One region of the Clostridium sp. LBM24168 genome, then DNA from elsewhere that is predicted to be linked to it. Evidence: predicted binding sites of a transcription regulator. Region 1 holds the regulator's gene; the other holds the start of a gene.
The links. Region 1 encodes HrcA, which represses chaperone genes, less so after heat shock. Its sites were predicted from a motif close to TGTTAGCACTCNNNNNNNNNGAGTGCTAACA; they were not measured.
Positions count from the first base shown of each region.

Region 2: groES (co-chaperone GroES) is a predicted target of HrcA. The motif match lies at 1,848-1,878, and genes of this name have one in related genera.

Region 1 covers NZ_CP196861.1:439,642-443,079, forward strand. Annotated here, with positions in the region: gene hemW (radical SAM family heme chaperone HemW) at 1-578, shown strand, start outside; gene hrcA (heat-inducible transcriptional repressor HrcA) at 767-1,807, shown strand; gene grpE (nucleotide exchange factor GrpE) at 1,867-2,553, shown strand; gene dnaK (molecular chaperone DnaK) at 2,617-3,438, shown strand, end outside.
Region 2 covers NZ_CP196861.1:2,437,220-2,440,657, reverse strand. Annotated here, with positions in the region: gene ACSVC9_RS12140 (4Fe-4S dicluster domain-containing protein) at 1-787, shown strand, start outside; gene ACSVC9_RS12135 (TVP38/TMEM64 family protein) at 955-1,653, shown strand; gene groES (co-chaperone GroES) at 1,935-2,222, shown strand; gene groL (chaperonin GroEL) at 2,266-3,438, shown strand, end outside.

The sequences.
Region 1 (3,438 bases):
GCTATAGTCTTATAATTGAACCAAATACTCCATTTTATAATATGTACAGGAGAGGATATATTGAGCTCCCAAATGAGGATAAAGAAAGGAGAATGTATGATTTTGCCCTAGATTTTTTGAATTCAAAGGGATATGAACAATACGAGATCTCAAATTTTTCAAAGAAGGGATTCAAGTGTGTCCACAATTTAACATACTGGAATCTTCAAGAGTATATTGGATGTGGGTTAGGTGCCTGTTCATATTTAAATGGGTACAGGTATAGAAAATCAAGGAATATAGAACAATATATAAAAGAAGCAGAAAAAAATAAATTTATTAAATATGATCTTCATAAAAATTCCATAGAAGATGATATGGAAGAATTTATATTTATGGGGCTTAGGAAGCTTAGTGGAATATCCATATCTGAATTTGAACTGAGGTTCAAAGTAGACATATATTCCATATATAAAAATGTTATAAATAAGCATATAAAATTTGGAACATTAATTAGAGAAGGAGATAGGTTGTACTTGAGTAGAAGGGGAATACAGGTATCAAATAGTGTTATGTGTGAGTTTATTTTGACTTCATAGATAAATGATGTAGATATCAAAAGGAAACTTGAGTATTTTCTATAAATATTTGTTTAAATTTAATATATTGTGAAATCTGTCTATATAATACACATTGTATATAGTTGACAAAAAAAAATATCAGTGATATTTTTTAATCATGGTAGTTAGCACTCAACGATAGCGAGTGCTAATAAAAAGGTGATGATATGGAAATGGATGAAAGAAAAATAAAAATACTTCAGGCAATAATAAATGATTATATAAAAACTGCGGAGCCTGTGGGATCCAGGACCATAGCTAAAAAGTATAATCTGGGAATAAGTTCAGCTACTATAAGAAATGAGATGGCTGATCTTGAAGATATGGGGTACTTAGAGCAACTTCACAGTTCTTCAGGAAGGAAGCCGTCAAATAAGGGGTATAGGCTTTATGTTGATAAATTAATGCAAATACCAAATCTTAGCGAAGAGGAAATGTACGAAATAAAAAGACAAATTTTAGACAGTGCAATTTTTGAGATGGATAGGGCAATAAGACAGGCAACTCTTCTGCTGGCTGAATTGACTAAACTTACATGCATAGTAAGAACGCCATCTGTAAGTAGGAGTTATATAAAACATATGCAGCTTATAAATATGGAGTTCAACAATAATATACTGTTAGTATTGGTTACAGACAGTGGTGTTATAAAAAATAATGTAATAAAAGTTAAAAAAAATGTCTCTGATAAAGTCCTTACAAAGCTTAGCAATCTTCTCAACAATAGACTGAGAGGGCTAAACAGTGAACAAATAAATTTAGAGGTAATAAATAATATAAAAAATGATTTAAAAGGCTACGAAGATATATTTAATGCAATAATTCCTGTGCTATACGAAAATCTGAGAAGCGCAGATAATTCTGATATATATATGCAAGGTACTGTAAATATATTTAATTATCCGGAATACAAGGATGTTGAAAAAGCAAGAGAGTTTTTATCAATGCTTGATAATAAAGATAAGGTCAATGAACTTTTAAATGATTCATCAAATATTTCAGTGAAGATTGGCAGTGAAAATTATATAGAAGGGGCAGAAGACTGTAGTGTTGTATCAACAGTTTATAATTTAGGCAGTAAGCCTATAGGAAAGATTGGATTGATAGGCCCTACAAGAATGCCTTATTCAAAAGTCATATCTGTATTGTCAAATGTAGTTAGGGAATTGAATTATATTTTGACTAATACTTATTTTGATGATGATTGAATTCTATGTAGGCCTGCCTTTAATATAAATATTAAATTGAGATTGGAGGAAACAATCAGATGTTTAAAAAGAAGGATGATATTAAGGCCAATAATATTGAAGAAGATGAAAACTTGGAAAAAAATTCAGAAAAAGATTTAGATAAGTCTGAATGTAATGAGGAAGTAGGAGTTTCTGAAGAGTATGAGGAATACAATGAAGAAGGAAGTAATGAAGAAAATAATGATAGTAAGAAAAAATCAGCTAATATCCAAAGTATAGAAGATCAAAAACTAATAAAAAGTTTAAAAGATAAGAACAAAAATTTAAAAGATGAAAATAATAAGATTAAGAGTGAATTTGAAACTCTAAAAGACAGATTATCAAGAACAGTTGCAGAGTATGATAATTTTAGGAAAAGAACAGCCAAAGAAAAAGAAAAGATATATACTGATGTTTGTGAGGATGTACTTAAGGAAGTACTTCCGGTACTTGATAATTTGGAAAGGGCTGTTTCAATAGAAGGAAATGCGGAAGATCTGAAAAAGGGTATAGAAATGACAATGAAACAATTTAATGATGCTTTAAGGAAATTGGATGTTGAAGAAATTCCAGTGGATAGTGGATTTGATCCGCATCTACATAATGCAGTTATGCATATAGAAGATGAAAAATATGATAAAAATTCCATCGTAGAAGTATTTCAGAAAGGATATAAAAAGGGAGATAAGGTAATAAGATACAGCATGGTTAAAGTTGCAAATTAATACAAAATATAAATAATTTATTAAGGGAATTTTGAAGTTAGTCAATTTAGGAGGTAAGTTAACATGTCAAAAATAATAGGTATTGATTTAGGTACAACAAATTCCTGTGTTGCCGTTATGGAAGGTGGAGATCCTGTAGTTATAGCAAACTCGGAAGGGGCAAGAACAACTCCATCCGTTGTTTCATTTCAGGCAAATGGAGAAAGACTTGTAGGACAGGTGGCAAAAAGGCAGGCAATAACAAATCCTGATAAGACAATAATGTCAATAAAGAGACAAATGGGAACAGACCATAAGGTAGATATAGATGGAAAACAGTATACACCGCAGGAGATATCTGCAATGATACTTCAAAAAATAAAATCTGATGCAGAGGCATATTTGGGAGAACCTGTTACTGAAGCGGTTATAACAGTACCAGCATATTTTAATGACAGCCAAAGACAAGCAACCAAAGACGCAGGTAAAATTGCAGGACTTAATGTAAGAAGAATAATAAATGAACCTACAGCAGCTTCTCTTGCATATGGACTTGATAAAACTGAAACGAGTCAGAAGATATTTGTTTATGACCTTGGCGGTGGTACTTTTGATGTATCCATACTTGAACTTGGAGATGGGGTATTTGAAGTTAAAGCAACAAATGGAGATACACGTCTAGGCGGTGATGATTTTGATCAGAAGATAATAGATTATATAGCAGATACATTCAAAGCTGAAAATGGAATAGATTTGAGAAATGACAAGATGTCACTTCAAAGGTTGAAGGAAGCGGCTGAGAAAGCTAAAATTGAATTATCATCATCTATGCAAACAAATATAAATCTTCCTTTTATTACAGCAGATGCTACGGGTCCAAAGCACATAGATATGAATCTGACAAGG
Region 2 (3,438 bases), 1.2 Mb from region 1:
TGGTCCTAAAGTAACTGTTGGACAAATTAAAAATGCCTTTAGAAAGATTGGATTTAGTGATATGGTGGAAGCAGCCTGTGGGGCAGATGCTGTAGCGGTAAATGAGGGAAATGAGTTTTCTGAAAGAATTGGTAGAGGTGATAAATTTATGACCAATTCATGTTGCTCAGGTTTTATGAATTATATAGAATTAAAGTTTCCTGATTTGGTGGACAATATATCTGGAACTGTATCACCAATGATTGCAGCTGCAAGGTTTATAAAGAGATTTCATAAAGATGCAGCAGTTGTTTTTGTAGGACCTTGTACTGCAAAAAAAGTTGAAATAATGAGAGAGTCTATAAAAAATGATGTGGATTATGTTCTAACCTTTGAGGAAATAGCTGCAATGATAGGGGCTTTTTCTATAGAACTTGAAAATTGTGAAGATGAGATTATAGATGACGCATCGGTTTTTGGAAGAGGATTTGCGCAAGGTGGCGGTGTTACAGCTGCTATAAAAGATTATATTTCTGAGAAAAATATAGATGTAGATTTCAAGCCTATTAAAGTAAGTGGAAAAGATGAAATAAAGAAAACGATGATAAGTGCAAAAATAGGCAGAGTTCCTGGAAATTTCATAGAAGGGATGATGTGTGAAGGAGGTTGTATTGGAGGGCCAGTAACTATGGCATCTCTTATGAAGGCAAGACCTCAACTCCTAAAATTTAGTAAGCAGTCTAATAAAAAGACTGTATTATCAAATAAGAATCTTGAAAAATTTAAAGATTTGAATATGGAAAGATAACAGTTCATATTTTTATAACAATAAAAAAGGTAATTGAGTATATAAAAATGTATTTAATTACTTTTTTTATGTTTTGAAAATAAAAATTTGAATCAGTATAAATAGAAATTATATGGATATTATAGTAAATAGATTTACTTTATAAATTAATCATGGGATGTTTTAAAATGAAGATTCTTACGTCGGATAAAAAAGTACTTGGTACTATTATAATAAGTATAGTTTTGATATTTATGATTATAATTGCTTATGAGTATTATTCCAGATATATATATATCATAAGAAGTCCTAGAAAATTAAAAGATATAATTGTATCTTATGGGAAATATGGTATGTTTATATTTTTTATATTACAAGTACTTCAGGTTATTGCATTTTTTATACCGGGAGAATTTATTCAAATTGCATCTGGTTACATATATGGAACATTTTTTGGAACTATATTGTCTATTTTAGGGATAACTTTAGGAAGCATAATTGCATATATAATTTCTCAAATTTTTGGAAGACCATTAATGTGCAAGATAATATCCAAAAGGAAATTTAGATTTTTTAGAAATATACTGAATTCGAAAAATATAAATTTTTTCGTATTTTTTTTATATCTGGTACCTGGTGTACCTAAGGATATTTTGGCTTATATATGTGGAATGTCTGAAATGAATTTAAGGGAGTTTACTGTTTACTCTACTTTAGGAAGATTACCGGGAATAATGATTTCGTCATATTTTGGTGCAAAGATTTATTCTGGTAATAAATTTGTTCTTGTGTTTATATCGTTAACAATGGTTTTACTATTTATGATAGGATTTTTTCGGGGAGAAAAGATAATACTGAAGGTAGCGAAACATAAATCTTCTAAATGATGATTAAAGACTATTTTAAATTTTCTGATTAAATAAAAAATATTATATGGATTTATGTAAAACGTTGAAATTAATAGGAATTAAAAGAAATATTTATTTAATAAGAGTACATTGAATAAATTGGGATATATATACTGCATATGTTTAAAATTAGAATTTGAAAATATAAACTGTATTTATTATTATAATAATTGTGTTAGCACTCATTATTAATGAGTGCTAATAATGAGAGCTAATAATTATTTTAAATAAATCAAAAATATTTTTAAGGAGGGGTTTTGATGAACATTAGACCACTTGGAGACAGAGTTGTTATAAAGAAAATTGAGGCAGAAGAAACTACAAAAAGTGGAATAGTTTTACCGGGAACTGCCAAGGAAAAGCCACAGGAGGCTGAAGTTATAGCTGTTGGGGCAGGCGGAGTAGTAGATGGAAAAGAAGTTAAAATGGAAGTTAAAATAGGAGATAGAGTATTATTCTCCAAATATGGTGGTACTGAAGTAAAACTTGATGGTGTAGAATATACAATTTTAAGACAGGATGATATTTTAGCTATAATTGAAAAATAAAATTAGATTTATATAATTTCAAAGTTGTTAGGAGGGGTTTTTTATGGCAAAGAGTATTCTATTTGGTGAGGATGCCAGAAAAGCTATGCAGGAAGGCGTAAATAAATTAGCAAATACAGTAAAAGTTACACTTGGACCAAAAGGAAGAAATGTAGTACTTGATAAAAAATTTGGTTCACCACTTATAACTAATGATGGTGTTACTATAGCAAAGGAAATTGAATTGGAAGATCCTTATGAAAATATGGGAGCTCAACTTGTAAAAGAAGTTTCCACAAAGACAAATGACGTAGCAGGAGATGGTACCACCACAGCTACATTGCTTGCTCAAGCAATAATAAGAGAAGGATTAAGAAATGTTACAGCTGGAGCTAATCCTATGCTTTTAAGACAGGGCATAAAAAAAGCAGTGAACAAAGCAGTGGAAGAGATAAAGAAGATATCAAAAAAAGTAAATGGGAAAGAGGATATAGCAAGAATTGCGGCTATATCAGCTTCTGATGAGGAAATAGGCAAGTTGATAGCTGATGCTATGGAAAAAGTAGGAAATGAAGGAGTTATAACCGTTGAGGAATCAAAATCAATGGGTACTGAATTGGATGTTGTTGAAGGTATGCAATTTGACAGAGGATATTTAAGTGCATATATGGTAACTGATTCAGAGAAGATGGAAGCTGCATTGGATGATGCTTATATATTGATAACTGATAAAAAAATATCCAATATACAAGATATACTTCCGTTATTAGAACAAATAGTAAAACAGGGTAAGAAATTACTTATAATAGCTGAGGATGTAGAAGGAGAAGCACTCACTACATTGGTTATAAATAAATTAAGAGGAACATTTAACTGTGTAGCAGTAAAGGCTCCAGGATTTGGCGATAGAAGGAAGGAAATGCTTCAAGATATAGCAGTACTTACAGGCGGTAAAGTTATATCAGATGAGTTGGGAAGAGATCTTAAAGAAGTTAATATAGAGGATCTTGGAAGAGCTGATAATGTTAAAATAACAAAAGAAAATACTACAATTGTAAATGGAAAAGGCGAAAAGAGTGCAATTTCAGATAGAGTAAATCAGATTAGAAAGCAAGTAGAGGAAACTACTTCAGACTTTGACAGAGAAAAATTACAGGAAAGACTTGCAAAATTGGCAGGTGGAGTAGCAGTAATTAAGGTTGGAGCAGCAACTGAAACTGAATTGAAAGAGAAAAAG